DNA from 3 places in the Rhodoplanes sp. P11 genome. Region 2 is predicted to be linked to each of the others. Evidence: riboswitches for the same ligand, from Rfam matches in the RefSeq annotation. Region 2 holds a riboswitch; each other region holds the start of a gene.
The links. A riboswitch is a leader RNA that binds a small molecule or an ion and turns the genes downstream of it on or off. The one in region 2 is predicted to bind thiamine pyrophosphate.

Region 1: another riboswitch for thiamine pyrophosphate. It lies ahead of thiO (glycine oxidase ThiO); the one in region 2 lies ahead of thiM (hydroxyethylthiazole kinase).
Region 3: another riboswitch for thiamine pyrophosphate. It lies ahead of thiC (phosphomethylpyrimidine synthase ThiC); the one in region 2 lies ahead of thiM (hydroxyethylthiazole kinase).

The regions. Positions count from the first base shown of each region.
Region 1 is NZ_CAXWGY010000019.1:356,510-366,761, reverse strand. Features, by position in the region: gene kdsA (3-deoxy-8-phosphooctulonate synthase) at 1-792, shown strand, start outside; gene ACFQUV_RS20840 (DUF350 domain-containing protein) at 856-1,260, shown strand; gene ACFQUV_RS20835 (hypothetical protein) at 1,276-1,644, shown strand; gene ACFQUV_RS20830 (glutathionylspermidine synthase family protein) at 1,647-2,807, shown strand; gene ACFQUV_RS20825 (MFS transporter) at 2,907-4,169, shown strand; TPP riboswitch at 4,218-4,316, shown strand; gene thiO (glycine oxidase ThiO) at 4,307-5,500, shown strand; gene thiS (sulfur carrier protein ThiS) at 5,524-5,778, shown strand; gene ACFQUV_RS20810 (thiazole synthase) at 5,780-6,568, shown strand; gene ACFQUV_RS20805 (thiamine phosphate synthase) at 6,579-7,229, shown strand; gene queF (preQ(1) synthase) at 7,256-7,732, opposite strand; gene eno (phosphopyruvate hydratase) at 7,852-9,135, shown strand; gene ACFQUV_RS20790 (septum formation initiator family protein) at 9,322-9,639, shown strand; gene pdhA (pyruvate dehydrogenase (acetyl-transferring) E1 component subunit alpha) at 9,799-10,252, shown strand, end outside.
Region 2 is NZ_CAXWGY010000020.1:26,290-36,541, forward strand. Features, by position in the region: gene ACFQUV_RS21785 (SDR family oxidoreductase) at 1-57, shown strand, start outside; gene ACFQUV_RS21790 (VOC family protein) at 88-447, opposite strand; gene ACFQUV_RS21795 (LeuA family protein) at 658-1,887, opposite strand; gene ACFQUV_RS21800 (TRAP transporter substrate-binding protein) at 2,329-3,402, opposite strand; gene thiD (bifunctional hydroxymethylpyrimidine kinase/phosphomethylpyrimidine kinase) at 3,456-4,268, opposite strand; gene thiE (thiamine phosphate synthase) at 4,265-4,930, opposite strand; gene thiM (hydroxyethylthiazole kinase) at 4,927-5,778, opposite strand; TPP riboswitch at 5,767-5,929, opposite strand; gene ACFQUV_RS21820 (Lrp/AsnC ligand binding domain-containing protein) at 6,140-6,376, shown strand; gene ACFQUV_RS21825 (DMT family transporter) at 6,401-7,339, opposite strand; gene ACFQUV_RS21830 (cytochrome c) at 7,481-8,395, opposite strand; gene ACFQUV_RS21835 (cytochrome c) at 8,409-8,846, opposite strand; gene ACFQUV_RS21840 (xanthine dehydrogenase family protein molybdopterin-binding subunit) at 9,047-10,252, opposite strand, start outside.
Region 3 is NZ_CAXWGY010000001.1:1,137,962-1,148,213, forward strand. Features, by position in the region: gene thiC (phosphomethylpyrimidine synthase ThiC) at 1-1,748, opposite strand, end outside; TPP riboswitch at 1,789-1,920, opposite strand; gene ACFQUV_RS05065 (EAL domain-containing protein) at 2,095-4,821, opposite strand; gene ACFQUV_RS05070 (L,D-transpeptidase) at 5,164-5,823, opposite strand; gene tsaA (tRNA (N6-threonylcarbamoyladenosine(37)-N6)-methyltransferase TrmO) at 6,141-6,695, opposite strand; gene ACFQUV_RS05080 (metalloregulator ArsR/SmtB family transcription factor) at 7,001-7,996, shown strand; gene metF (methylenetetrahydrofolate reductase [NAD(P)H]) at 7,996-8,955, shown strand; gene metH (methionine synthase) at 9,131-10,252, shown strand, end outside.

The DNA.
Region 1 (10,252 bases), on a different contig from region 2:
GGCAATGCCCTGCCGCTCGCCCTGATCGCCGGCCCCTGCCAGATGGAGAGCCGCGCTCACGCCCTGGAGATGGCGGCTGCCTGCAAGGAGATCGCCGCCCGCGTCGGCATCGGCCTCGTGTTCAAGACCTCGTTCGACAAGGCGAACCGCACCAGCCTCGGCGGCGCGCGCGGGATCGGCCTCGACGCCGCACTGCCGGTGTTCGCCGAGATCCGCGAGACGCTGGGCCTGCCGGTGCTGACCGACGTTCATGAGGCGGCGCAATGCGCGCCCGTCGCCGAGGTGGTCGACATCCTCCAGATCCCGGCCTTCCTGTGCCGGCAGACCGACCTCCTGGTGGCGGCCGCCGCGACCAGCCGTATCGTCAACGTCAAGAAGGGCCAGTTCCTCGCCCCCTGGGACATGGCCAACGTGGTCGCCAAGGTGACCGGGGCGGGCAACCGCTCCGTGCTGGTCACCGAGCGCGGCGCTTCGTTCGGCTACAACACCCTCGTCTCCGACATGCGGGCGCTGCCGATCCTGGCCCGCACGGGCGCGCCGGTGATCTTCGACGCCACCCATTCGGTGCAGCAGCCGGGCGGGCAGGGGACCGCGTCGGGTGGTGACCGCGCGTTCGTGCCGGTGCTGGCGCGCGCCGCCGTCGCGGTGGGCGTCGCCGGCGTCTTCATCGAGACCCACGAGGATCCGGACCGCGCCCCTTCGGACGGCCCCAACATGGTACCGCTCGCCGCGCTGGAGGGGCTGCTGCGCCGGCTCGTTGCCATCGACCGCCTCGTCAAGCAGAGCGACTGATCGGCCCTTGAACCCCGGATCGCGGCGGCGCAACCTACCCTGGAGCACCGGGGAAGCGTCGCCATGCTGCTGCAATCTCTGGCCGGCCTGCCGGCCTTCCTGGCCTATCTGTCCACCGCGATCGTCGCCGCCGTCCTCTATTTGCTGATCTACACGCGGGTGACGGCGCACGACGAGTTCGCGCTGATCGCCCGCAACGTGCCGGGCGCCGCGGTGTCGCTCGGCCTGTCGCTTCTCGGCTTCGCGCTGCCGCTCGCCAGCGCCATCGCGCACGCCTCCTATCTGCTCGACTGCGCCGTATGGAGCGTCATCGCCCTGGTGGTGCAGATCGGCGCCTATTTCCTGGCGCGGCTGCCGGTGCCCGATCTCTCGGCCCGCATCGCGGCCGGCGAGCTGGCGCCGGCGATCTGGCTCGGCCTCGCCTCGCTCGCCGCCGGAGCCCTCAACGCCGCCGCGATGTCCTACTGAGCACCGGAGGTCCGCATGAAGCGTTCGGCGCAGGTGGGCCTGGTGCTGATGTCGGCCGCGACCGCCGGCGGCGGCGCCTACATGCTGATGCCCGGCCAGGACTGCCGGCCCGAGACCGGCGAGCCTGCTCTCCACGCACCACTGCGGACCGGCGAGACGTCGCCGCCGGCCTGTGCGCCACGCGGCTCCTCGGGTTCGTCGGGCGGCACCCGCTGGTCGTCGGGGTCGTGGTGGGGCGGCTCGTCGGGCGACTCGGGGCATGCGTCCGGGGGCTCGACCACCGCGGCGGGCCATGCCGGGTCGACGAGCCACGCGGCGGGGACGAGCGTCGCGGCGCGCGGTGGCTTCGGCTCCATCGGCCACGCCTTCTCGTCCGGAGGCTGAGGATGCGGCGCATCGCCTGCCCGGAGCGTGACGACTGGCGCGAGGAGGCGGGGCGAGCCGGCTTCGCGTTCCACACCATCGGCGGCGAGCCCTATTGGGACGAGACCGCCTATTACGGCTTCACGCTCGACCAGATCGAGCGCGACATCGAGGCGCCGACCCAGGAGCTCGACCGGATGTGCCGCGAGCTCGTCGCCCGCGCCGTCGACGACGAGCGCCTGCTGCGCCTGCTGAAGATCCCGGAGCCGTTCTGGACATACATCGCGGCGAGCTGGAAGCGCGGCGACACCTCGCTCTACGGCCGCCTCGACCTCGCCTATGACGGCAACGGCCCGGCCAAGCTCCTCGAATACAATGCCGACACGCCGACCGCGCTGTACGAGACCGGGGTGTTCCAGTGGCTGTGGCTCGAGGACGCCATCGCCCGCCAGATCGTTCCGGCCGGCAGCGATCAGTTCAACTCCGTCCACGAGAAGCTGATCGCCGCCTGGCAGGCCGTCGCGCAGGGCCGGCCCGTGCATCTCGCCGGCGCGCTCGACAGTCCGGAGGATCTCGGCACCCTGAGCTATCTGGAGGACACCGCCCGCCAGGCCGGCCTCGCCACCACGCTGATCGCCATGGACCGCATCGGCCGCGCCCGCAACGGCGACTTCGTCGACGAGGCGGACCGGCCGATCGTGCTCGCCTTCAAGCTCTACCCGTGGGAGTGGATGTTCCGCGAGGCGTTCGGGCGGTCGCTCGCCGGCGCCTCGACCCGCTGGATCGAGCCGCCCTGGAAGGCGATCCTCTCCAGCAAGGGCATCCTGCCGCTGCTGTGGCAGATGTTTCCGCACCACCCGAACCTGCTGCCGGCGTATTTCGAGGACGAACCCGAGGCGGCACGGCTCGGCAGCTCCTATGCGAGAAAGCCGCTGTACTCGCGCGAGGGTGCGAACGTCGCCCTGGTGGTCGACGGCGCGGTGCTCGACTCCGACGCTGGTCCCTACGGCGCGGAAGGCTTCGTGCGCCAGGCGGTGGCGGCGCTGCCGCGCTTCGAGGGCGGCTATCCGGTGCTCGGCTCCTGGGTGGTCGACGGCACCGCCTGCGGGCTGTCGGTGCGCGAGGATGCCTCGCCGATCACCAAGAACACCTCGCGCTTCGTGCCGCACATCATCCTGCCATAAGGGGCGCGCGCGCGGCCTTGCGGCCGCGGGCTCGTGCTGTACTAATCGGGTCATGACCCCGCATCATCGCGCCGGCCTCGTCCGCGGTTCGGCGTCTCCATGAGCGATCGATCCTCGTCCGAGTCGACCTCGCCCGAGCCGAGCCGGCCGGAGACGACGGCATCGCATGACGGCGTGCCGCCCGGCACCACGCGCGTGCTCCTCGTCGCGGCGCTGTCGCTGTTCGCCACCAGCCTTTTCATGCGCTGCGTCGATCCGCTGATCCCGCAGATCGCGACGGGCTTCGGCCTGGACACGGCCACGGTGGTGCTGCTGTCGACCGCCTATGCGCTACCCTATGCGCTGGCTCAGCCGATGCTCGGCAGTATCGGCGACACGCTGGGCAAGACGCGGGTGCTGAAGGTGTCGCTGGTGGCAAGCGCGGCGGCCGGATTTCTCGGCGCGGTCGCACCCGACTTCGCGGTGCTGATGGTGTCGCGCGTGCTGGTCGGCGTGCTGTCGGCCGGCATCTTCCCGATCGCGCTCGCCATCGCGGGGGATCTCGTGCCGGTGCAGCGCCGGCAGATCGCCTTCGGGCGGCTGCTGGCCGCCGCCATGCTGGGCAACGTCATGGGCTCGCCGCTCGCCGGCGTGATCGCCGACACGGTCGGCTGGCGCGGCGTGTTCGCGCTCGTCGCGACGCTCGCGCTCGTCGCCTTCGTGGCAGTGCAGATCGGCTTTCGCGGCCTCGCGCTCGACACCCGCAGCCGCTTCGACGTGCCGACCGTCATGGCCGGTTATCGCGCCGTGCTGCGCAACCCGCTCGCCAAGTTTTGCTACGCGGCGGTGTTCATCGAAGGCGTGTTCGTCTACGGGCTGTTCCCGTTCGTCGCGACCTTCCTGGCGGCGCGGGGCGAGGGGCGGGCGGTGATCGCCGGCGTCGTCATCGCCGGCTTCGCCATCGGCGGCTTCATCTACTCGGCGACGGTGCCGCTGCTCGTCGGCCGGCTCGGCGAGCGGCGCCTGATGCTCGGCGGCGGCCTGTTCATGGCCCTCGGCGTCTCCTCCACGGCGCTCGGCCTCGCCTGGCCGTTCGAGATCGTGGTGTTCATGGTGCTCGGCCTCGGCTTCTACTCGCTGCATGGCGTCATCCAGGTCTATGTCAGCGAGCTGGCGCCGGCCTCGCGTGGCCTCGCGGTGGCGCTGCACGGCTCCTGCTTCTTCCTGGGGCAGGCGCTCGGACCGATCGTGTATCGCGTCGGGTTCGAGCAGGCGGGTGTCGGCCCGTCGACCCTCGTCGGTGCCATGGTGCTGCTCACCACGGCGGCGGTCTGCGCGGCGCGGCTGCGGCGTGTGCCGAAGGTCGGTGACACCGCCGCCTGACGCAGCGCTGCCCTGACCTTGCGGTCGCCGTCCCATTGCGTCATCATCCGGTCACGGCCTGGGGTGCCGCGCGCCGTGCGCGGCTGAGATCACACCCGTGGAACCTGTCTGGGTCATGCCAGCGAAGGGAGCCGCCGATGGCAGCCTCGTCACGTCCTGATTCCGAATCCAAGCCCTCCATCATTGCGTCCGTCGACAGCCCCGATGTCGTGGTGATCGGCGCCGGCGTCTGCGGCCTCGGCATCGCCTGGCGGCTGCGCCGCCGCGGCCTGTCGGTCACCGTGCTGGACCGCGGGCCGGTCGGCGCCGGTGCCAGCCGGGTCGCCGGCGGCATGCTGGCAGCCTGCGCCGAGGCCGAGCCCGGCGAGGAGGCGCTGGTGCGCCTCGGCCGTCATGCCCAGTCGCTGTGGCCGGCCTTCGCGGCGGAGCTGGAGGCGACGACAGGCCAGTCGCTCGGCCTGCGACGCGAGGGCACCCTGGTGCTGGCGCTCACCGCCGACGATCGCGCCCGCCTGACCCATCATCACGCCTTTCAGCAGAGCCTCAGCCTGCCGCTCGACTGGCTGCCCGCCAGCGAGCTGCGCCGCCGCGAGCCGCATCTCGCGCCCGGCATCGGCGGGGCGGTGTTCAGCCCGGAAGACCATCAGGTCGATTCCGGCGCGCTGGTCGATGCGCTCGCGGCTGCGGCCGAGGCGGCCGGCGCGGTCCTGCGGCCGCATACCCCGGTCGCTGCCATCATGGTCGAGAACGGCCGCGCGGTCGGTGTGCGCCTCGACGATGGCACGACGATCCCAGCCGGCACCGTGGTGCTGGCGGCCGGCGCGTGGTCCCGTGGCATCGCCGGCGTGCCGACCGAGGCGCGTCCGCCGGTGCGTCCCATCAAGGGGCAGGTGATCACCCTCGGCATGAACCCGCGGGCGCCGCTGCTGAACCATGTCGTGTGGGCGCCCGGGTGCTACCTGGTTCCGCGCCACGACGGCCGCCTGCTGGTCGGCGCCACCGTCGAGGAGAAGGGTTTCGACACGGCCATCACGGCCGGCGGCGTGCTGTCGCTGATCGAGGCGGCGTGGCGGGTGCTGCCCGGCATCGAGGAGCTGCCGATCCTCGCCACCGTGGTCGGCCATCGCCCGGGCAGCCGCGACGACGCGCCGATCCTCGGCGCGTCGGCCGTCGATGGGCTCGTCTACGCCACCGGCCATCACCGCAACGGCATCCTGCTCGCCCCGGTGACCGCCGAGGCGATCGCCGCCCTGGTGGCCGGGGAGGGGACCGATCCCGCCATCGCCGGGTTCGGCATCGCGCGGTTCGCCGCGCCGGCGGCCGCCGCCTGAAACCACGACATCGGAGTGCCGTGATGACCCAACCGCCGTCGCCGGGCGCCGGCCCGGTGCCGGGCTCCCGCCCGGCCCACATCACCGTCAACGGTGTGCGCGAGCCTCACGCCGCCGCGACGCTCGCGGCGCTGCTCGTCGCCCGCGACATCGACCCCGCAGCCCGCGGCATCGCGGTCGCCCTCGATGGCCGGGTGGTGCCACGCGCCGCCTGGGCCGAGACCCCGGTTGCGCCCGGCGCGACCGTCGAGATCGTCCAGGCACGCCCCGGAGGCTGAGATGACCGACCCGAAAACCCTGTCCGACCCGCTGGTGATCGCCGGGCGGAGCTTCCGCTCGCGGCTCTTTCTCGGCACCGCCGGCTATCCGAACCGCCAAGTCATGCTCGATGCTCTCACGGCGAGCGGCACCGAGATGGTGACGGCGGCGATTCGCCGCATCAGCCTGGCCGGCGAGGAGGAAAGCCTGGTCGAGCTGATCGGCGAGCGTGCCCACTTCCTGCCCAACACGGCGGGCTGCCAGACTGCCCGCGACGCCGTGCTGACCGCCGAGCTGGCGCGCGAGGCGCTCGGAACGAGCTGGATCAAGCTCGAGGTGATCGGCGACCGCGAGCTGCTCTATCCGGATGTCGAGGAGCTGGTGCGGGCCACCGGAGAGCTGGTCGCGGCCGGCTTCACGGTGCTGCCCTATTGCAACGACGACCCGATCGTCTGCCGCAAGCTCGCCGATCTCGGCGCCGCCGCCGTGATGCCGCTCGGCGCGCCGATCGGCTCCGGCCTCGGCATCTGCAATCCGCACATGATCGAGACCATCTGCAACCGCTCGCCGGTGCCGGTGGTGCTGGACGCCGGTATCGGCACGGCGTCCGAGGCGGCGCTGGCCATGGAACTAGGCTGCGCTGCCGTGCTGCTCAACACCGCCGTGTCCAAGGCCAACGATCCGGTGCGTATGGCGGCCGCCATGCGGGCGGGTGTCGAGGCCGGCCGGCTCGCCCGCCTGGCCGGCCGCATCCCGCGCCGCCGCCACGCCGAGCCGTCGAGCCCGCAGCTCGGCCTGGTCGGAACGTGACGGTGCGGCCATGACGGAACGCGGCGGCGCCGTCCGGCTCCCGTCTCCGCCGCTGCTGCTGATCACCGACCGGCGGCAGGCGGTGAGGCCGCTCGACGCGGTCGTGGACGCCGCGCTCGCCGCCGGCGCGCGATGGATCAGCATCCGTGAGAAGGATCTGAGTAAGTCCGAGCAACTGTCTGCTGCGAAAAGGCTTCTTCCGGTCGCCCGGAGGCGTGGCGCGGTCCTGCTGCTGCACGGCGATGCGGAGATCGCGGCGGTAGCCGGTCTCGACGGCGTGCACCTGGGGGCGGGCGGCGACCCGGTCGCGGCGCGCCGACGGCTGGGCGAGGGCGCCCTGATCGGCCAGTCGATCCACGCGCCGATCGAGGCGATGCGGCTCGATCCCGCCGTGGTCGACTACGCCATCGCCGGTCCTGCCTTTCCGACGGTCAGCAAGCCCGGCTACGGCCCGGCGCTGGGGCCGGCCGGGATCGCCGCCATGGTCGAGAGCGCCGCGGTCCCGGTGCTGGCCATCGGCGGCGTCACGGCGGCGCGGGTGCCCGCGCTGATGGCCGTCGGCGCTGCGGGCGTGGCCGTCATGGGCGAGGTGATGCGGGCGGCCGACCCGGCCGCCGTGGTCGGCGGCCTTCTGGCGGCGCTTGCCGTCGCGCGACGGTGACTTGGGCGGGGCCGTCAGGGCGGGCTTCAGCCGCGGCCTCGGTAGGTCGGCACGCCCTGGTCCGGCACCCAGACGCCGGCCGGCAGCTTGCCCATCTGGAAGAACACGTCGATCGGCATGCCGCCGCGGGGATAGAAGTAGCCGCCGATCCGCAGCCAGCGCGGCTTCAGCACCGCCGCCAGCCGCTTGCCGATCGCCACCGTGCAGTCCTCGTGAAAGCTGCCCTCGTTGCGGAAGCTGTTGAGGTAGAGCTTCAGCGACTTCGACTCGACCAGGAACGCCTTGGGGACATAGTCGATCACCAGGGTGGCGAAGTCCGGCTGGCCGGTCACCGGGCACAGCGAGGTGAACTCCGGAAAGGTGAAGCGCGCCACATAGGGCGTGTCGGGATGCGGATTCGGCACGCGGTCGAGCGACGCCTCGGCGGGCGAGGCCGGGATCGCGGCCGGGCGGCCGAGCTGGAGCGGGCGGGAGTTGGGACGGGGGCTCGGCTGACGCGCCATGACACTCTCCTGTCGCCGAGGCGCGCCAGCATGGACGGTGCGCGCCGGGGGCGCTTGGCCGGTACCACGCGGCCTGTTAAGACACCACACCCCTTCATTCTGCATTGCGGGAGCCAGCGATGACCGCCATCGTGGACATTATCGGCCGTGAAATTCTCGACAGCCGCGGCAATCCGACCGTGGAGGTCGATGTGGTGCTGGACGACGGCTCCCGCGGCCGCGCCGCCGTTCCGTCGGGTGCCTCGACCGGCGCCCACGAGGCCGTCGAGCTGCGCGACGGCGACAAGGGCCGCTACGGCGGCAAGGGCGTGACCAAGGCGGTCGATGCCGTCAACGGCGAGATCTACGACGCGATCTCCGGGTTCGACGCCGAGGAGCAGACCCTCATCGACGACACGATGATCAAGCTCGACGGCACGCCGAACAAGAGCCGGCTCGGCGCCAACGCGATCCTCGGCGTATCGCTCGCGGTCGCCAAGGCGGCCGCCAGCGCCAAGGGCCTGCCGCTCTACCGCTATGTCGGCGGCACCGCGGCGCGCCTGCTGCCGGTGCCGATGATGAACATCGTCAACGGCGGCGTGCATGCCGACAACCCGATCGACTTCCAGGAATTCATGATCATGCCGGTCGGCGCCGACAGCTTCGCCGAGGGGCTGCGCACCGGCGCCGAGATCTTCCACGTCCTCAAGGCGGGCCTGAAGGCCGCCGGCCACAACACCAATGTGGGCGACGAGGGCGGCTTCGCGCCGAACCTGCCGTCCGCCGATGCGGCGCTGGAGTTCGTCGTCGCGGCGATCGAGAAGGCCGGCTACAAGCCCGGCCAGGACGTCGTCCTGGCGCTCGACTGCGCCTCCACCGAGTTCTTCAAGGACGGCGCCTATCACTATGAGGGCGAAGGCAAGAAGCGCTCTCGCGACGAGCAGGTGAAGTATCTCGCCGATCTCGTCTCGCGCTATCCCATCGTCTCCATCGAGGACGGCATGGCGGAGGACGATTGGGAGGGCTGGAAGGCGCTCACCCAGGCGATCGGCGGCAAGTGCCAGCTCGTCGGCGACGATCTCTTCGTCACCAACGTCACCCGGCTCGCCGACGGCATCAAGAAGGGGATCGGCAACTCGATCCTGGTGAAGGTCAACCAGATCGGCTCGCTGACCGAGACGCTGGCGGCCGTCGAGATGGCCCACAAGGCCGGCTACACGGCGGTGATGTCGCATCGCTCGGGCGAGACCGAGGACTCCACCATCGCGGATCTCGCGGTCGCCACCAATTGCGGGCAGATCAAGACCGGCTCGCTCGCCCGCTCGGACCGGGTGGCCAAGTACAACCAGCTCCTGCGCATCGAGGAGGAGCTGGGCGACCAAGCCCGCTACGGCGGTCGCGCCGCCCTCAAGGCGCTCGCCTGAGGCTGCTGCCCGCATCGGCTCCGCCCCGCGGGGCCGATGCGATGCAACGCCCAGCGATGCAACGCCCAGCGATGCAACGCCCAGCGATGCAACCAAGTCACGGTTCTGGTGCGGAACGCATCGGAACTGATCGATTCCTAAGCATTAAACCGCATTTTAACGGAACGGGCGCCCTATGGCCTGATCATGGTCTCGCGTCCCCGTCTCCGCTCCATCGTCACGGCGCTGTGCCTCTATGTGCTGGCGTCATTGATGATCGGCTATTTCGGGATCAACGCCTACACGGGCAGCCGCGGCATCAATGCCCGCAAGGATCTCGATGCCCAGATCGCCGAGCTGACCGCCGAGCTTGAGGTGGCGCGGGCCGAGCGCGAGGTCTGGCAGCGGCGGGTGGCGCTGCTCAAGTCCGACAAGCTCGACCCCGACATTCTCGACGAGCGCGCCCGCTCTCTCCTGAACTATGTGGACCGCCGCGACCTCGTCCTCATCCTGAAGTCTCGGTGAGCTTGCGCCGGCGTCTTCCGGTGGCGCCCATTGTGCGGTGCAAGCTCTAGCCATATCTGAGAAATCTCGATCTGCGGCACGCCCCGAGCGCGCTTCCGCCCCCGCTCGAATTGGGCTATGGGGTTGGTTCGCTCCGTGCCGCCACACCCCGAGGTCACGATGGCTTCCCAGAAAAAAGTCGCTGAAGCGTCCCCGACGGCTCCCCGGCCGTCGATCCTGCCGCTCGATGCCGGCCCGGTGCCGGATCTCGGCCGGGACGCCGACCTCAAGGCGTTCCGCGACATGCTGCTGATCCGCCGCTTCGAGGAGAAGGCGGGCCAGCTCTACGGCATGGGACTGATCGGCGGCTTCTGCCATCTCTACATTGGCCAGGAGGCCGTGGTGGTGGGCATGCAGCTCGCCATGCAGGAGGGCGACCAGGTCATCACCGGCTATCGCGACCACGGTCACATGCTGGCCTGCGGCATGGACCCCAAGGGGGTGATGGCCGAGCTGACCGGGCGACGCGGCGGCTACTCCAAGGGCAAGGGCGGCTCGATGCACATGTTCAGCCGCGAGAAGGGCTTCTTCGGCGGCCACGGCATCGTCGGCGCCCAGGTGTCGCTCGGCACCG
Region 2 (10,252 bases):
TACATCACCGGCCAGAACATCCTGATCGACGGCGGCGCCTTCCCGGGCGCGCTTTGAAAGGACCTCCGAGCGAGCGTGATCGCGACGTCATGCCGGCGGAAAGGGCCGCGAGGGTGGGGTGGCCAGCGTGAGCAGGTTGCCGTCGGGATCACGCACCTGCGCCAGCGTCGAGTAGTCGCCCGCGATATCGTCCCCGAGCACGATCCCGAGGCCCTCCAGCCTGCGGCGCTCGGCCGCGACATCGGCGACGTAAAGGAACATCACCCCCCTGCCGGCGATCTCGTCGTCGGTCGACAGCGCCAGGCCACCCTGATCGAAGAGCTCCCACTGGACCAGCGTGTCCATCGGCCGGTTGTCCGGCCTTCGGCCGAGAAGCTTGGTATACCAGTCCTCGGCCGCCGCAAGGTCAGCGGTGAGCAAGGCCGTGTAGACCTTCTGCAGGTGCATGGTTCTTCTCCGGCCGGTCTCGCTGTGAACGTCTGCTCGACCTGGGGGTTCCCGTGACGACGACGGCGGCGCCTTCCCGGCGCGCTTTGATCGCGGCGGCTCCACCCTCTGCCGGAGCGGGCAAAAGAAAACGGGCGCCCGCAGGCGCCCGCTCTTTCTGGAAGGTCGCGACCGGCGGCGCGCCCGCCGGCCGTCTTCGTTATGCGGTCTTTACGCCGCCTTGCCGAGCACGCTCTTGGCGAGATCGCGGAACTCGCCCTTGCTGAGCAGCTTCTTGTTCTTCAGCGAGTACGCCTTGACGGCCTGCAACACCTTCATGGCGTCGTCGTCCGACACCTGCATGCCGAGGTCCTGGAGCCACAGGTTGACCGAGTCGATGCCCGAGCCCTTGCCCATGACGATCTCGGCGGGCGGCTGACCGACCGCGTCCCAGCGGATCGGGAACAGCTCGGTGGCGAGCTGCTCGCCGCAGTTCTTGAACCAGCTCGTGATGATGCCGGACTCGATCTGGTAGAGGCCCGAGCCGACGATCGCCTTGTTGCTCGGCACCTGGACGCCGGCGAGCCGCTGCACCAGGTTGGCGAGGGAGGTGAGCTTGGTGGTGTCGATGCCGACGTCGACGCCGTACATGGTCTTGAGCGCCATGACGACCTCTTCCATCGGGGCGTTGCCGGAGCGCTCGCCGATGCCGAGCACCGTCGTGTGCATCACCTCGACGCCTTCGGCCAGCGCCATGATGGTGTTGGCGACGCCCATGCCGAAGTCCTGGTGGAAATGCGTCTCCAGACGCACGTTCAGGCGCTTCCTGACCTCTCGGGCGAAGTAGCGGGCGGCGTGCGGCGACAGCACCCCGAAGGTGTCGACCAGCGCCACCGCGTCCATGTGGCCTTCCTTGCCGACGCGCTCGATCAGGTCGATGGCCCACTTCAGCTCGGCGCGCGAGAAATCGATCGGGAAGAACACCACCTCGAGCCCGTTCTCGTGCGCGTAACGAGTCGACTCGATGGAAGCCTCGATCGCCTTCTCCATCGGCCACCGATAGGCGAGGTCGACGAGGTGCATGCTCGACGGGATCTCCATCACGACGCCCTTGACGCCGGTGTCGATGGCCCGCTTCACGTCCTCCTTCATGCAGCGCGCGAAGGCGAAGATCTCGGGGCCGAGATTGCGCTTCACGATCTCCTTGATGGCGTCGTTGTCGGAGGGCGAGACGATCGGCATGCCCGCCTCGATGCGGTGCACGCCGGCCTCGGCCAGCGCCTCGGCGATCCGGATCTTCTCGTCCTTGGAGAAGATGACGCCGGTCTGCTGCTCACCGTCGCGAAGCGTGACGTCGTGGATCTTGATCGACTTGGGAAACTTGAGGTCCTTCACAACCTCGTCCGCGTAGTTCCACGGGCTCACGAACCAGTCCTTGGCTTTCCACGGTTCAGTCGCCATCTGGCTGCTCCTTTCGGGCTGAAGGATCGAACGACAATAGTCGGAACTCGGGCCGTCGCCGGACGACGAAGCGAGCCGTGCCGCTCCTGACAGGGTCGGCATTGTACAGGCTCCGAGCCCGAAGACAGGCCCGTGGGCCTTGCTGAAACCTCCGATCTGTCATGCGGTTGACGCCGAACATGGAGCCCCCGCTGGAAACGCATTTCATACCGTCGCGTCGCCGCCGAACGGGCGTTCCCCGGCGGACGGGGCCGGGACGCACATCGCCCGGGGGGCCGGGGCGGACGGCCGACATCGGAGCAGGCAGCACGAGGGGCAGCGGTCGGACCGGCCGCAACGGCCGGTCGCGCCGCATGGTATGTCAAGTCGACCGGCGACGGGAAGGCGCCGCACGCTCGCAACGGCGCGGCCGTCTGCCGCGTCGCAGCATGACGCGGTGGGTCAGGCGCCGCGGGCTTCCAGCACGGCGCGGATCGACACCCGGGACCACGGGGCCACGCGATCGCGGAATCCCGTGTAGGAGTCGTGGACCTTGCGGGCGAGCGTGTTCTGACTTGCGATACCGGCCAGCACGTCGACGGCCTGCACCCGCGCCGCCTCGACGATCTCGGCCGGGAAGCTCTCCAGCTTCACCTTGTGGCGCTCGATCAGCGCGGCGAGCGCCTCGGCGTTCAGCCGCTCCATCTCGGAGAGCGCATAGCCCGCCTCGGTGGCGCAGGCGTGCGCCACGATTGCCTTGAGGTCGGCGTCGAGGCCCTTCCAGGCGGACAGCGAGACCAGGCACTCGCCGGTGCCGTTCGGCTTGTTGAAGCCGGGACCGTAGTAGTGTGGCGCCACCCGGTAGAGGCCGAGCGCGATATCGGTGCCGGGGCCGACGAACTCGGCGCCGTCGAGCACGCCCGATTGCAGGCTGACCAGAATGTCGGCCGGTGCGGTCGTCTGCGGCGTCGCCCCGAGCCGGCGATAGACCTCGCCGCCGAGCCCGAGCGCCCGCACCTTCAGGCCGCGCAGCGCCGACAGGCCGCCGAGCGGCGCCCGGAACCAGCCGCCCATGCACACGCCGGTGTTGCCGCCCATGAACGGCTTGACACCGAACGGCGCATACACCTCGTCCCACAGGGCCTGGCCCCCGCCCGCCTCGACCCAGGCGACGTGCTCGGCCGGCGTCAGCCCGAACGGCACCGTGGTGTAGAACGCCGCCGCCGGCTGCTTGCCCTGCCAGTAGAACGCCGCCGTGTGGCCCATCTCGGCGACGCCGCCGCCGACCGCATCGAGCACCTCGAAGGCGGGCACCAGCTCACCGGCCGCATGCACGGTGATCTGGAGACGGCCGCCCGACAGCGCCGCGATCCGCTCGGCGATGCGCTCGGCCGACATGCCGGGGCCCGGCAGCCGCTTGGGCCACGAGGTCACCATGCGCCAACGCCGTGTCTCGCCGCGCGCCACGTGGGGCGCCGCCAGGGCCGCGAGGCCCACCGCCCCGCCCGCCAGATGCCGTCGGGTGAAGCTCGTCATGTCACGCTCCTGTCTGTTCGGCACGCCGTGCGGCGTCCGCGGTCGACGGCGCCTCACCACCATCGCGAAAAATGATGCAGCGGCCCGTGGCCATGCCCGATGGCGAGCCGATCGGCCGCCGCGATGGCGTCGGCCACATAGGTCTTGGCGGCGCCGACCGCGTCGGCGAGGCCGAGCCCCCGGGCGAGCCCGGCCGCGATCGCCGAGGACAGCGTGCAGCCGGAGCCATGGGTGTTGCGAGTGGCGACGCGCGGCGCCGCGAAGCGGCGCACGCCGTCGGCCGTCACCAGCAGGTCGGTGCTCTCCGGTCCCTCGCCGTGGCCCCCCTTCATCAGCACGGCGCGGGCGCCCCGGGCGATCAGCGCCTCGCCCTGCGCCCGCATGGCGGCCTCGTCGGTGGCCACCGCACAGTCGAGCAACGCCGCCGCCTCGGGCAGGTTCGGGGTGACGAGATCGGCGCGCGGCAGAAGATCGCGCACCAGTGTCGCCACCGCCTCGGGCGCCAGCAGCCGCGCCCCCGAGGTGGCGATCATCACCGGATCGAGCACCACGTTGCGGGCGGTGTGGCGGGCGAGCCCGTCCGCCACCGCCTCGATGGTGGCCGGCACCGACAGCATGCCGATCTTGACGGCGCCGACCGCGAGATCGGAGAACACCGCGTCGATCTGGGCGGTGACGAAGGCGGGCGGCACGTCGTGAATGCCGGTGACGCCGCGGGTGTTCTGCGCGGTCAGCGCGGCGATCACCGACGCGCCGAACACGCCGAGCGCCGAGAAGGTCTTGAGATCGGCCTGGATGCCGGCACCGCCGCTCGAATCGGAACCCGCGATGGTGACCGCGATGGCGGTGCGGCTCGCCTCCGTCATGCCGGCACCCGGCCGGCGAGCGCCTGATCCACCACGCCACGCAGCCGCCGCGCCGCCTGCTCGGGATCGGCGGCGAGCGACAGCGCGGCGATCACCGCGACGCCGTCGCCGCCGGCCCGGATCACCGCGGCCGCATTGGTCTCGTCGATGCCGGCGATCCCCTCGACCGGCAGGCTCGGCGCCCGCCGCCGCAGCACGGCGCGGATCGCCGCGAAGCCCTCCGGCCCCATGGGCGGCGCCGGATTGTGCTTCGACAGGGTGGTGTAGACGCCGCCGACCCCCGCATAGTCGATCAGCCCGACGGGAACGCTCTCGGCCTGCTCGACGGTCTTGATCGAGTGACCCACTATGGCGCCCGGTCCGAGCAGCGCGCGCGCATCCTCGATCGCCATGTCGTCCGGCCCGACATGGACGCCGGCGGCGCCGGCCGCCAGTGCCACGTCGACCCGGTCGTTGATCACCAGCGGCACGCCGAGCGGCGTCAGCACGGCGAGGAGCGCCCGCGCGGTCTCCACCATCGGGCGGGTGTCGCCGCGCTTGTCGCGGAGCTGCACCAGGGTGGCGCCGCCGGCCACCACGGCGCGGGCGAGATCGACGAGGCTGCGGCCGCCGGCCCGCTCCGGGTCCAGGATGGCGTTGAGACGCAGATCGACCGGCATCATTCCACCTTCGCCCGCTCGTGCAGGTCCTTGCTGTCGAGATCCGAGAGCGCGTCGAGGATCGCCACCGCCAGGCTGCCGGGGCCGCTCGACACCACCGCGGCCCGCTCGGCCGCGACGCCCAGCACGACGTGGCCGGCGACGGCCGCCAGCCACGCATCGTCCTCCACCGCCAGGCAGGCGGCGACCAGCGCGGCGCCCGCACAACCCATGGCGGTGATCCGTGCCATCCAGCGGTGGCCGTTGGCGACGCCGGCGAGCCGCCGGCCATCGGTCATGCGGTCGGTGGCGCCGGTGAGCGCCACCACGCTGCCGGCCTCGGCCGCGAAGGCGGCGAGCGCGGCGGTCTCCGGCGGGCCGGCGGGCGCCGCGGCCAGCGACGCGAACTCCGTCTCGTTGAGCCGCACCACCGCCGGGCGGCGGACGAGCAGCCCGGCCGCCACGTCGCGACGCAGCGGCGAGCGGTCGACAAAGACGGGGTCGAGCACCCAGGGCCGAGCGTTCGCCATGGCGGCATCGACCGCGAGATCGATGGCGGCCCGCCGCTCGCCGTCGAGGGTGCCGAGATTGACCAGCAGCGCGTCGGCCGAGCCGACGAAGGCCGCGACCTCCTCGGCCGAATGGGTCATCGAGGGAACCGCACCGGCGGCGAGCAGAACATTGGCAGTGAACGCCTGGGCGACCGTGTTGGTGATGCAGTGGACCCGCGGCCGCCGCTCGCGCAGCCGGGCGAGCACATCGGCGACGCCGTCGAGGACGGCTGCGCCGTCGAGGACGGCTGCGCCGTCGAGGACGGTGCTCCGATCGAGCGAAACGGCATGGTCGACGGGATCGCCGGGTCGCGATCGCATCTCGAGCTCCCTCCGCCGGCATGATCCGGATCAGGTTCGACGGGTTGGCCTGGCGTCGGTTCCGGTGCGGCGGACCTCCGGGTCTGCCTCCGGCCGGCGTTCGCGCCTCTCAGCCCGGCGGCGAGTCCGCCGGACACCCCGCTGAGATTGCGGGACGGACCTTAGAGCATTTTCTCTCCAAGGGAAATCAGCGCGGAATCGGCTCACCACGGCGGCGACCCGGCCGCCCCTGCGCGGGTGCCGTCCGGATCGGCTCCGACGCTTGTCAAAGCGGTGCGGTTTTGCTCGATTGCGGCGACCGTCGCCGGGCGGGCCGGACCACCCAGCCGCGCCGGCACCGGAGAGGCGCCAGGGGAAGGCCATGATTCCGTTCTTCGTGCAGATCAAGTGCAACCTGGGCAAGTCCTACCAGGTCGCCAACGAGCTCGCCGACGCCGAGATCGCGTCCGAGATCTACTCGACCGCCGGCGACTTCGATCTGCTGGTGAAGTTCTACGTCGAGCAGGGCACCGATATCGGCCACTTCGTCAACGAGAAGGTGCAGACCATCCCGGGCATCGTCGACACCCGCACCATCATCACCTTCAAGGCGTTCTGATCCGCCGGCTTGTGCGCGCCGCCGTCAGGCTCCCGCGTCGGGCGGCGGCAGCTTCGGGCGCTCCCGCGCGCGGCGGGCGGCGATCCGCCGCTCGCGCCAGATCACGAACAGGCCGGACAGCACCACCACCACGGCCCCCACATAGGCGTAGACGGTCGGGATCTCGCCGAACGCCGCATAGCCGATCACGAAGGCGAACAGGAGCGCCAGGTAGTCGAACGGCGCCATGATGGAGGCCGGCGCGTAGCGGTAGCTCTCGGTCAGCAAGAGGTGCGAGAGGCCGCCCAGCACGCCGATCGCCACCAGCGCGACGACCTGCGGCAGCGTCGGGGTCTGCCACACGAACGGCAGGATCGCGGACGAGACCACCGTGCAGATCAGCGAGAAGTAGAAGACGATCGACGAGGTCGTCTCGCTGTCGGTGAGGCGGCGGGTCTGGATCACCGCGAGCGCGTTGGTGAAGGCGGCACCGAGCGCGCACATCGCCCCAATGGTGCTCTCGGCCGAGCCGGCCGTGACCAGCCGGCCGAGGTTGAGATACGGCCACAGCATCACCAGCACGCCGGCGAAGCCGACCGTCACGGCCGACCAGCGATAGGCGCGCACCCGCTCGCTCAGCACCAGGGCGGCGAGCGCCACGGTGATCATCGGGCCGGCGAAGCTGATGGCGGTCGCGTCGACCAGCGGCAGCCGCGCCAGCGCCGCAAAGTTGAGGAACATGCCGGCCACGCTGATCGAGCCGCGAGCGAGATGCCCGAGCGGCCGGCGCGTGCGCACCGCCGAGGCGAGCTCGCGCCGCGCCGCGTAGATCAGCACCACCGGGATCAGCGCGAACACGCTGCGGAAGAACACCACCTCGCCGAGCGGCACCCCGGATTCGCCGACATACCGCACCAGCGCCGACATGAACGCGAACAGCAGGACCGACAGGACCTTGATGAGAATGGCGGCGTTCAGGCTCATGGCGGCGGGCAAGGACGAGCGGACGGACGGAGCGGACGACGAGTGACCTGGGGCCACCCTTTGTCGCACGCCCCGGCGAGCCGCGAAACCCGCCGGCGCCGCCGACCACGTGAGACTCGTCGTCGAGACGACGGACTGCCGTCAGCGGCGCTCCGGCCGCGGCGGTCCGTCGACCGGCGGCAGCGACTTGAGGTACTCGGCCATGGCGGCACGGTCCGCCGGAGACAGCTCGCGGGTGTTGCGCACCACCGCCGTCATGGTGCCGCCGACCGAGTCGCCGTCCGGCAGGTCGCCCGTCTCCAGCAGGTACTCGACATCCTTGGCGGACCAGCTCGCCAGGCCCTTGCCGGTGATGTTCGGAACCCACCCCTCGCCTTCCGGATTTGGCCCGCCGGCGAAGCGCTGCGCCGCCACGATGCCGCCGAAGCGATCGCGCGGCGAATGGCATTCGGCACAGTGGCCGGGGCCGTTGACCAGATAGGCGCCGCGGTTCCACGCCGCCGAGCGCGACGGATCGGGCGTGAACGGCTTCCCGTCGAGATTGGCGAGCTTCCACAGCCCGAGGCCGCGACGGAACGAGTACGGAAAGGCCAGCTCGTGGTCGGGCGCCCGGCCGGAGACCGCCGGCAGCGTCTTGATGTAGGCGAACAGGTCGCGCAGGTCGCCGACCGTCATCCGCTGGTAGGACGTGTACGGGAACGCCGGGTAGTAGTGGCGTCCGTCCGGCGACGTGCCGTCCAGCATGGCGGTGACGAACTCCGCCTCGCTCCACCGGCCGATGCCGTCGGCCGGATCCGGCGAGATGTTGGGCACGTGGAAGGTGCCGAACGGCGAGCGCAGCGCCAGGCCGCCGCCGAGGCGGTCACGCTCCTCCTTGGAGGAGGCGTGGCAGGAGGCGCAGCCACCGGCGAAGAACAGCGTGCGGCCATTGTCGAGATTCGGTGTGTGGGGACCGAGCGACGCCGCCGGCACGCGGGCCGGCTCGGTGACCACGAGGAACACCGCGACGCCGGTGCCCAGCACCAGCACCGCGGCGATCAGAACACGGAGGAGCACCGGCACGGCCGGATCAGCTCTTCTTCAGCCGGTAGGTCTCGTGGCAGCCGCCGCAGCTCTTCTGCACCTCCGAGAAGGTGGCCTTGAAGCTGGCCTCGTCCTTCACCTTGCCCTTGGCCTCGGCGGCGTCCTGGCCGAACTTGGCGAGCTTCGCCTGGAAGTCGCTCATGTTCTGCCAGATGCGCGGATCGGCCGCGGTGTCGCCGCCGGTCTGGGTGGTCTCCGGGAACAGCCCCTTCGTCTTGGTGGCGCTGTCCGCATAGGTCTGGAAGATCGTCTGCGCCTTGGCCAGATCGAACGGCATCTCACCGCGGGCCATCTGGGCGCCGATGCGGGCCTGGTCGCCATTGGCCTTCATGGCGGCCTTGCGCTCCGCGATCGGGTCCTGGGCGGCCGCGACCGTCACGCCCGCGAGGAGCACGGCGGCGGCGAGCATCGTACGACTCTGCATGGAGACTCCTTGTCGACTGTTGGGGAGAGGGACGATCCGAACCTCCGCGGGCGGCACGACGCGATGCGTGACGCGGGAGAATCCGGCAAGCTTGCCAGTCCTAGCGATCTTCCACGACATCGGCACCACGGCGTCGACGTGGGTCAGGTCACGATTGCGCGATGGTGCGGTGATGAGGACGGCGGATTTGCGGCACCGGATCACAGCGTGTGCATCCGCTCGCCTTCGCGCAGCGCCGCCCACACCCGCTCGGGCGTCGCCGGCATGTCGATGTGGCGGATGCGGTAGGCGCGCCACAGCGCATCGACGATGGCGTTGACGAGCGCCGGTGACGCCCCGATGGTGCCGGCCTCGCCGGCCCCCTTCACGCCCAGCGGATTGGTGGCGCAGGGCACGTTGCGGGTCTCGAACAGGAACGCCGGCAAGTCGCCGGCGCGCGGCAGCGCGTAGTCCTGGAGCGTGGCGGTGAGAAGCTGGCCGCTGTCGAGATCGAACACCGCGCCCTCCATCAGCGCCTGGCCGATGCCCTGGGCGGCGCCGCCGACGATCTGGCCCTCCAGCAGCAGCGGGTTCAGCGTCATGCCCATGTCGTCGACGATGACGAAGCGGATGATCGCCACCCGCCCGGTGTCCGGATCGATCTCCACCTCGACCACATGGGTGCCGTTCGGATAGGTGGCGACCTTGGGCCGGAACGTGTCGGCGACGGTGAGCCGCGCCGGATCGCGCGACGCCGCCGCGGTGGCGACGTCAGCCAGATCGATGGTCCGATCGGTGCCGGCGATCCGGACGGTGCCGCCGGACAATTCGAGATCGGCGGGCGCCGCCTCGAGCGCGTCGGCCGCCACCTCGCGGATCACCTCGGCGAGCCGGCGCGAGGCGCCGGCCACCGCGACGCCGCCGCACGGGATCGAGCTCGAGCCGCCGGTGCCGCTGCCGGTGGCGATCAGGTCGGTATCGCCCTGCACGACCCGCACGCGGTCGGCCGGCAGGTCGAGATGATCGGCGACGATCTGCGCATAGGCGGTGTGATGGCCCTGCCCGGTCGACTGCGAGCCGATCAGCAGCGTGACGGCGCCGTCGTCGTCGAGCCGCAGCGTCGCGGTCTCCGGCCCGTTGCCGCCGCACGCCTCGATGTAGGTCGAAAGCCCGATGCCGCGCAGCCGGCCGTCGCGCTTCGCGGCCGCGGCCCGCGCCGGAAAGCCGTCCCAGTCGGCGAGCGTCTGGGCGCGGGCGAGATGCGCCGCGAAGTCGCCGGAGTCGTAGGTGCGGCCGGTCGCGGTGCGATACGGCATGGCGGCGGGCGGGATGAAGTTCTTCCGCCGCAGCGCGTCGGGCGCCACGCCGAGATCGCGCGCCGCGGCGTCGACCAGCCGCTCGATGACATAGGATGCTTCCGGCCGCCC
Region 3 (10,252 bases), on a different contig from region 2:
TAGTCGCGGACATCCTGGGTGATCTTCATGGAGCAGAACTTCGGCCCGCACATCGAGCAGAAATGCGCGACCTTGTGGGCCTCCTTGGGCAGCGTCTCGTCGTGGAAGGCGCGCGCCGTGTCGGGATCGAGGCCGAGGTTGAACTGGTCCTCCCAGCGGAACTCGAACCGCGCGCGCGACACCGCGTCGTCGCGGATCTGGGCGGCCGGATGGCCCTTGGCGAGATCGGCGGCGTGCGCCGCGATCTTGTAGGTGATCACGCCGGTCTTCACGTCGTCGCGGTCGGGCAGGCCGAGATGCTCCTTCGGCGTGACGTAGCAGAGCATGGCGCAGCCGAACCAGCCGATCATCGCGGCGCCGATGCCCGACGTGATGTGGTCGTAGCCCGGCGCGATGTCGGTGGTGAGCGGGCCGAGGGTGTAGAACGGCGCCTCGCCGCACTCCTTCAGCTGCTTATCCATGTTGATCTTGATCTTGTGCATCGGCACATGGCCGGGGCCCTCGATCATCACCTGGCAGCCCTTGGCCCAGGCGATCCGGGTCAGCTCGCCCAGCGTCTCCAGCTCGGCGAACTGGGCGCGGTCGTTGGCGTCCGCGATCGAGCCGGGGCGCAGGCCGTCGCCGAGTGAGAACGACACGTCGTAGCGCCGCATGATCTCGCAGATCTCGTCGAACCGCTCGTACAGGAACGACTCGCGGTGATGGGCGAGGCACCACTTCGCCATGATGGAGCCACCGCGTGAGACGATGCCGGTGACGCGGTCGGCGGTGAGCGGCACATAGGCGAGGCGCACGCCGGCGTGGATGGTGAAGTAGTCGACACCCTGCTCGCACTGCTCGATCAGGGTGTCCTTGTAGACCTCCCAGTCGAGCTTCACCGGATCGCCGTCGACCTTCTCGAGCGCCTGATAGATCGGCACCGTTCCGATCGGCACCGGCGCATTGCGGATGATCCACTCGCGGGTGTTGTGGATGTTGCGGCCGGTGGAGAGATCCATCACGGTGTCGGCGCCCCAGCGGATCGCCCACACCATCTTGTCGACCTCCTCCTCGACCGACGAGGTCACCGCCGAGTTGCCGATATTGGCGTTGATCTTGGTGAGGAAGTTGCGGCCGATGATCATCGGCTCGAGCTCGGCATGATTGATGTTGGCCGGGATGATGGCGCGGCCGCGGGCGATCTCGTCGCGCACGAACTCGGGTGTGATGAAGGGCGGGATGGCGGCCCCGAAGCTCTCGCCGTCGGCGAGCGCCGCCTCGGCGCGGTCCAGCATCCGCTTGCGGCCGAGATTCTCGCGCTCGGCGACGTAGATCATCTCCTTGGTGATCACGCCGGCCTTGGCCCATTCGTACTGGGTCACCGGGTGTCCGGGCAGAGCGCGCACCGGCACGTGGACGGTCGGGAAGGCGCGCGCGAGATGCTGGCCCGACACGTTGCCGTTGTCGACCGGCTTCACCTCGCGTCCGACATAGGTCTCGACACCACCGCGCTCGGCCACCCAGGCGGCACGGGTGCGCGACAGACCCTTCTCGACGTCGATCGCGGCGGCCGGGTCGGTGTAGGGGCCGGAGGAATCGTAGACAGGCACCGGCGGCTCGCCCGCCGCCTCGCTCAGCACGATCTCGCGCACCGGCACCGCCAGGTCGGGCGCCGCCTCGGGCGCCGTGTAGACCTTGCGCGAGCCGGCGATCGGGCCGGTGGTGACGGTCGGGATCGAGAGGGCGGTGGCGGGGGTGTGCTTGTTCATGCGGATCTCCCGTGATGGGCATCCGGTACCAGCATGCGTCGGTTGGGATGAGTCCCTGTCCCTTCGCCGGCATGACCCGGATCAGGTTCAAAGGGTTTCCGCGGTGCCGTCGCCCGGATGGGCGAAGGCCGGCGGTGTCTCAGCTCCTTCCGGAGCACCCCTCGGAACGAGCCGCCACTCTAGAGGATGACGGAGACGTGTCAACGCGAGGCGCCGCATGTCGCGCGGCGACGGGCGCGCCGGCGCCGGTGTTCGCCGTCGGGACGCGCGGCGGTGTGCTCGGAGTGGTGGGCGAGCACCGCGCGTGTCGTTCGGCGAAACAATGCGGTCGGCGCGATCCGCGCTCTCAGGCCGCGACTCCGCCGGGCGACGGCGCCGCGATGGACACGTCGGGCGGCGGCCCGAGTGCCCGGTCGAGCGACAGTGCGCTGGCGAAGCCGGGCCGGCCGAACAGCCAGCCCTGTGCCTCGCTACAGCCGGCGGCGCGCAGCAGCGCCACCTGGTCCCAGGTCTCGACGCCCTCCGCCGTGGTGGTCATGTCGAGCGCCTTGGCGAGGTTCATGACCGTGCAGACGATGGCGGCGCAGTCGGAGCGGCTCGACAGCTCGCTCACGAAGGAGCGGTCGATCTTGATCTTGCTGAACGGGAAGAGCTGGAGATAGCTCAGCGACGAGTAGCCGGTGCCGAAGTCGTCGAGCACGATGTGCACCCCGAGGGCGGCGAGCTCGTGCAGCACCGCGAGGGTGCCCTGATCCTTTTGCAGCAGCACCGATTCGGTGATCTCCAGCTCGAGCCGGTTCGGAGTCAGCCCCGAGGCCGCGATGGCGCCGCGCACCACCTCCACCAGGTTGCCGCTGCGGAACTGGACGGCCGACAGGTTGACGGCGAGGCGGATGTGCGAGGGCCACGCGGCGGCGACCCGACAGGCAGCGTCGAGAATCCATTCGCCGAGCGGGATGATGAGACCGATCTCCTCGGCCACCGGGATGAACTTGTCGGGCGGCACCAGGCCGCGCTCGGGGTGGCGCCAGCGCACCAGGGCCTCGACCGCGCAGGGCCGGAAGGTGGCGAGCTCGACGATCGGCTGAAAGTGCAGCTCGAACTCCTGCCGCACCATCGCCTCGCGCAGTTGGAACTCGAACTCGCGCTGCTGGCGCACGTCGGCGTCCATCTCGGGCTCGAAGAAGCGGAAGCAGCCGCGGCCGTCCGCCTTGGCACGGTAGAGCGCGAGGTCGGCACTCTTCAGGATTTGGCTCGGCTCCACGCCGTCTTGCGGCGCCACCGCGATGCCGATGCTGATGCCGATGACGATACGCTTGCCCTCGATCTCGTAGGGGGCGCGCAGCTCGCGCAGCAGGGTGGCGGCCAGCGTGGCGGCGCCAGTGCGTGGATCGCCCGCCGTCACGTGAATGACCGCGAACTCGTCGCCGCCGATGCGGCCGAGCGTGTCGGCCCGGCCGCCATGCCGCCGCAGGCGGTCGGCCACCGCCTCCAGCAGCGCGTCGCCGGCGGTGTGGCCGAGCGAGTCGTTCACCGACTTGAACAGGTCGATGTCGAAGATCAGCACCGCGAAGCCGACGCCGGTCGCCTCCATGCGGGTGATCGACTCCGCCATCCGCTCGCGCACCAGCGTCCTGTTGGCGAGGTCGGTGAGCGCATCGTGCCGCGCCATGTGGGCGATGCGGGCCGCGGCGCGGGTCCGCTCGGTGATGTCCTCGTGCACCGACACCCAGCCGCCGTCGCCGGTCGGGTCGTTGAGCACGGCGATGACGCGCCCGTCCGCCATCTCGCTGGTGAACTGGCCGGATCGGCGGCCCGAATTGGCCCGCATCACCTCGACGAGGGTCTGCTCGACATCACCCGAGAAGGTGCCGATGGCGCGCCTCTGTTGCAGCAGCTCGCGCAGCGTCGCGCCGGGCCGGGTGACGTCGCGGGACAGCCGATACATGGCGCGATAGCGATCGTTGCAGACCAGCAGGCGCCCGTCCCGGTCGAACATGCACAGGCCGTGCGACATGCTGTTGAGCGCCGCATCGAGGCGCCAATTGACCTGCTCGAGCTCGCGCGACTTCTCGTGCAGGCGGGTCTCGCGCTCGGCCAGCGACGCCTCCGAGGAGAGCACGCGGCTGAACTGGCAGGAGAGGGCGTAGAGCAGGATGGTGGCGCAGATGACTCCCAGCAGAGTCCCGCCGCCGATCACCATGGCATTGGCGCGCCACGATTCGAGCGCCGTCTCGAGGAGGATGGCGGTGCTCACCGCCATCGAGGTGCCGGGCACCGGGTGAACGGCCACGATGCGCGCCCGGTCGTCGGAAACGGTGCGGGTCAGGAAGCTGCCGCCGCCGGTCGCAATGATGTCGTACCAGCCGGTGTCGCGGGGAATCCACGGCCCTTCCAGGCCGGTGAGCTTCGGCTGGTTGCTCAGGATCGCGCCGTCCGTGCGCGAGACGATGAAGGAGCGGCCGTTGAAGGACGCGAAGGCGCTTTCGATGTGCTGGAGCAGCCGCAGGTCGACCCCGACCGACACGAAGCCGACCGGCTCGCCGGAGGCGTTGTGGATGCGCCGGCTCATGTAGAACAGGGTGATCCCGTGCGACGTGAACGGCCGGCTGACGATCAGCCCGCTGGCGTCCTGCACCCGGCCGGGTGCCGCGACGTCGTAGGCCGGACCGGGATCGACCGGGCCGGTCTTGTCGTGCACGGACGCCAGCGTGCCATCCACGGCACTGATGCGGATCACCTGGGCCGCCGGCACACGGACCAGGCGGTCATGGAAGAACTGCACCATGTGGGGCGTGGCGAAGTGTGCCCGCAGCTGCTCGGGCGTGACGATGCCGAGCTCCGGCGCCACGTCGCGAATTTCGATCAGCAGGCTGTCGATCGGCGCGATGGTGTCGATCAGCTCGGAGGTGATCAGCCGCGCCACCGTCATGCTTTCGCGCTCGGCGCCCCGAATGGACTCCTTGCGCAGGAAGTCGAGCGTGATGCCGACGGCGCCCGCCGCCACGCAGATGGCGAGGCCGGCCAGGGCGATGAGGATGCGGAACGAGAGCGGTGGCTTCGGAGCGATCATGACCGGGCGGCGCGGACCAATACTCCCTGCCATTTAGCTGAATTGGATTAATGGAAGCGAAAGCCGAAAGGTTTTTTCCAGGCTGCCGCACGTCGTTCTGCTTACTTATGCTTTCGGGCGAGGCTAGTCTATTTTGATGTGGCTAGTCGTCGGCGTCGCGCCTGCCGGCGGTCGCGCTCGCCGCGGCGTGGCGGCCAAGCAGAGAGCGCGGCGTTGCGGTAAAGAAAAAACGGCCGGTTCCGAGGCATTCGGAACCGGCCGAGATGGAGAGAGGCTCAGGGAAGTGGTGGAGCGAGAGGCCGGCGGAGGCGAGCCTCCGGTCGGCGTGACGATGGCGGCCGATCAGCCGCGGGCGTCGCGCGCCGTCTCCACATGGCGATCGCGCGACGGAAGAACGATGACCCGGGTGCCGACATTGACCCGGCCGTAGAGATCGATCACGTCGGCGTTGATCATGCGGATGCAGCCGGAGGACACCCGCGTCCCGATCGTCTCGGGCGCGTTGGTGCCGTGGATGCGATAGATGGTGTCGCCGAGATAGAGGGCGCGGGCGCCGAGCGGATTGTTGGGACCGCCGGCGACGAAACGCGGCAGATAGGGCTGGCGGCGCACCATCTCGGAGGGTGGCGTCCAGTCCGGCCATTCGGCCTTGCGGGTGACCGACTGGGTACCCGACCAGCGGAAGCCGTCGCGGCCGACCCCGATGCCGTAGCGGACGGCGCGGCCGTTGCCGAGCACGTAGTACAGATAGGTGTTGGGGGTATCGACGATGACGGTGCCGGCCGGCTCGCCGGTGCGATAGTCGACGATCTGGCGGCGGAAGCGGGCGGCCGGCTCGGCCGAGCCCTCGTGGCGCGAGATCACGCCGTCGGTCGTGGCGGCCGCCGGCGGCGGCGCCATCACGGGCGCGAACAGCATGAACGGATTGGCGGCGGCCGCCGTTGAGACGAGCGCGAACGCCGCTGCGGCGACGAGGACGCGACGAGACGATGTCCGTGTCATGATTCCACCCCCGTGTTCCCCGCCTTTATGTCGGCTCATCTCTTCAGGCGGTTCGAACACGGGCCGAGCATTTTTAATTGCAATTTAAGATATCTCCGAGCGCCCGAGCGGCAGGCCCCGCGGGCGCCCGCGAAACCTGGGCACACCCCCGATTTGCTGCGATTTTGTGCGGTTCGACGCAGGCGCGAGCCGGCGGAGGACGGTGACGAATCGTCAACCATGCCGACAGATCGCACGCCCCGGCCGTCATCCTCGGCGGTGCTGCGGCCGGCGGCCAATCGGCGCTCCCGGACGGCGCTCCCGCTCGGCGCTCGCGCTCAGCGCTCCGGCGTGGCGTGCCAGCCCACCACCGCGCCGGCAACCGCGTCGGTGGAGGCGAAGTAGGGCTTGATGTCGACGAGCGGTGTGCCGTTCAGGCAGTCGAGGCCGACGACGGAGAGGCGCGTGCCCTCGAGGCCGACGAGGCGCACCACGCTGGCGGCGACCGGGTTGGGCCGCACCGGCGAGCGCAGCGCGAAGGTGCCGCGCGCCGTGCCGTGACGGCGCGGCACCTGGACAACGAGGTCGCGGCGCGCCTCGTGCATCCAGTACAGCACCAGGAGATGGCTGCACGTCTCCACCCCGGCGAGGGCGGCGGCCCAGCGCGGATCGACCACCACGGTGCACACGGCGTCCGACTCGCGGGCGTTGCGCGGGCACGCGGCGCGATCCCGCCACGGGGTCTCGATATGGCCGATGAAGTAGAGGCCGGCGTCGAAGCGCTCCGGCAGCGGCACCGCGATCTCGCCCGGCCGCGGCGTGTCGGAGGTGTCGACGGCCGTCTCGGCAGGAGGTGGGGAGAGGCTGGTATCGGGGGCGGGCGGGTGAGCCATGGCGAGCCTCGGGGCGGATGGGATCGCGGAGCGGCAAGCGTCCGGCCGGCGGACACGGGGCCGCCTCGCTGGGCCGTAGCGTCGGCCGTCGCTGGTCGTGTTGCCGGAATATTAGCAGAATCCGGGTTTTTCGATGAGCGAGGCAGCCGATGCCGCCGCCGCCCGGACCTTCCCTGTTCAAGGCATAAAGATATCTTTATGTCTTTCGCGAAGTGTGCCTATATGCGGGGGTGCGGCCGGGCGCTCCGGCCGGCACATCCCGGTCCGGAGATCCCGGCTCGGACACCTCGAAGGACCGATCGGCCATGGGCCAGCGCCTGAGCTTCGACGCCCTCAACGCCGCCCTGAAGGCGGCGGCGGAGGAAACGCGGCTGCGCATCCTGGCGCTGCTCGCCGAGAGCGAGCTGACGGTCTCCGACCTCACCGACATCCTGCGCCAGTCGCAGCCGCGCATCTCGCGCCATCTCAAGCTGCTGGCGGAGGCCGGGCTGGTCGAGCGGTTCCGCGAGGGCTCGTGGGCGTTCTTCCGGGTCGCCGAGCAGGGCGAGGCGGCCGCGCTGGTGCGCGCCCTGCTGGCCCGGCTCGATCCGGCCGACCACACCCTGGGACGCGACCGCGAGCGGCTCGCCGCCGTGCGGGCGGCCCGCAACCAGGCCGCCCAGGAGTATTTCCGCCGCCACGCCGCCGAGTGGGACCGCATCCGCCGGCTGCACGCCGCCGACGCGGCGGTCGAACAGGCGATCGTCGAGGCGCTGGCGGAGCGCCCGTTCCGCTCGGCGCTCGATCTCGGCACCGGCACCGGCCGCATGCTGGAGCTGTTCGGGCACGAGATCGAGCGCGGCCTCGGCATCGACCTGTCGCGCGACATGCTGGCGCTCGCCCGCGCCCGGCTCGACCGTGCCGGCCTGCGGCACTGCTCGGTGCGCCACGGCGATCTCTACGATCTCGCCATGCCGCCGGATTCGTTCGATGTCGTCATCCTCCACCAGGTGCTGCACTTCCTCGACGACGGCGCCCGCGCGATCCGCGAGGCGGCGCGGGTGCTGCGGCCGCAGGGCCGGCTGCTCGTCGTCGACTTCGCGCCCCACGAGCTCGAGTTCCTGCGCGCCGAGCACGCCCACCGGCGGCTCGGCTTTCCGCGCGAGACCATCACCCAGTGGCTGGAGCAGGCGGGCCTGGAGCCCACCCTGCACCGCGTGATTCCGCCCGAGCCGGGCTCCGACGGAACCCTTGCGGTGACGCTCTGGCTCGGCCGGGACCCACGCATCGCCATCGCTGCCCAAACCCGAGAGGTCGCCTGATGTCGCCGCCGACCGAGCCCCGCCAGAGCCGCGTGTCCCACGAGCGCAACGGCATGCGGGTGTCCTTCGAGTTCTTCCCGCCGAAGTCCGACGAGATGGAGCGGACCCTGTGGGAGTCGATCGAGCGGCTGGCACCGCTGCGGCCGCACTTCGTCTCGGTTACCTACGGGGCCGGCGGCTCGACCCGCGAGCGCACCCACGCGACGGTGAAGCGCATCCTCGACGCGACGCCGCTGACCCCGGCCGCGCATCTCACCTGCGTGGCGGCGACCCGCGACGAGGTCGACGACGTGGTGCGCAGCTATGTGGTCGCCGGTGTCCGCCACATCGTGGCGCTGCGCGGCGATCCGGTCGGCGGGCTCGGCACCGCCTATGCGCCGCATCCGGGCGGCTATCTCAACGGCGCCGATCTGGTCGGCGGCATCAAGCGGCTCGCCGCCGTCGAGCACGCCGACATCGAGGTGTCGGTGTCGGCCTATCCGGAGCGCCACCCCGAGAGCCCGTCCGACGCCGTCGATCTCGACATGCTGGCCGCCAAGGTCGATGCCGGCGCGAGCCGCGCCATCACCCAGTTCTTCTTCGACAACGATCTCTACTTCCGCTACCTCGACCGCGTCCGCGCCCGCGGCATCACGATCCCGATCGTGCCCGGCATCCTGCCGGTGCAGAACTTCAAGCAGACTCGCGTGTTCGCCGAGCGGGCGGGCGCCTCGATCCCGTCGTGGCTGGCCGATCGCTTCGCCGGGCTCGACGACGATCCGGCGACCCGCAAGCTGATCGCGGCGGCGGTGGCGGCCGAACAGGTGTTCGACCTGGTCGATCGCGGCGTCACCGAGTTTCACTTCTACACCATGAACCGCGCCGATCTCGTCTACGCGGTGTGCCATCTGCTCGGCCTGCGGCCGGTGGCCTCGCCGGCGTCCGCCGGCGCTGCCGCCACGGCCGAGGCGGCGGCGTGAGCGGACGTCGTTGTCGTGACGCGAGGCGCCGACTCTCCCTCTCCGGGTTCTCCCTCTCCCAGCGTGCGGGGAAAGGGTCGGGGTGAGGGGCTCCTTCGGTGCTCGAGAACCGGAACTGATTCACCTGTTCAGCCTTCAACGAACCCGCTCCGCCGCGGGAGAGAAAGCCGAAAGAATGACCAAGCCCGTCGCCGCTCCGTCTGAGACCGAGACCGCCCTTCGCGCGCTGGCGCGTGAAAAAATCCTGGTGCTCGACGGCGCCATGGGCACCCAGATCCAGGAGCTGAAGCTCGACGAGGCGGCGTTCCGCGGCGAGCGGTTCGCCGACACGCCGCGCGACCAGCGCGGCAACAACGATCTCCTGATCCTGACCCGGCCGGACGCCATCCGCGACATCCATCTCGCCTATTTCCGGGCCGGCGCCGACATCGTCGAGACCAACACCTTCTCGTCGACCCGCATCGCCCAGGCCGATTATGGGCTCGAGGACGTCGTGTTCGAGCTCAACCAGCAGGGCGCCCGGCTCGCCCGCGAGGCCGCGGTGCTGGCCGAGAAAGAGGACGGCCGCCGCCGCTTCGTCGCCGGCGCCATCGGCCCGACCAACCGCACCGCGTCGATCTCGCCCGACGTGTCCAACCCGGCGTTCCGCGCCGTCACCTTCGACGAGCTGCGCCTCGCCTATGCGGAGCAGGTGCGCGGCCTGCTCGCCGGCGGCGCCGACCTGCTGCTGATCGAGACGGTGTTCGACACCCTCAACGCCAAGGCCGCCATCGTGGCGATCGAGGAGATCGCCGAGGAGACCGGCCGCCGCGTGCCGCTGATGATCTCCGGCACCATCACGGATCTGTCCGGACGCATGCTGTCGGGCCAGACCCCGGAGGCGTTCTGGAACTCGGTGCGCCACGCGCGGCCGCTGTCGATCGGTCTCAACTGCGCGCTCGGCGCCAAGGAGATGCGCGCCCATATCGCCGAGATCGCGCGGGTCGCCGACACGCTCGTCTGCGCCTATCCGAACGCCGGCCTGCCCAACGCCTTCGGCCTCTACGACGAGAGCCCGGAGTTCATGGCGGAGCTGATCGCCGAGTTCGCCGATGCCGGTCTTGTCAACATCGTCGGCGGCTGCTGCGGCACCACGCCGGCCCATATTCGTGCCATCGCGGCGGCGGTCGCCGGCAAGGCGCCCCGGGAGGTGGCGCGGCCGAAGCCGTTTCTGAGGCTGTCGGGGCTGGAGCCGTTCACGCTCACGCCGGAGATCCCGTTCGTCAATGTCGGCGAGCGCACCAACGTCACCGGCTCG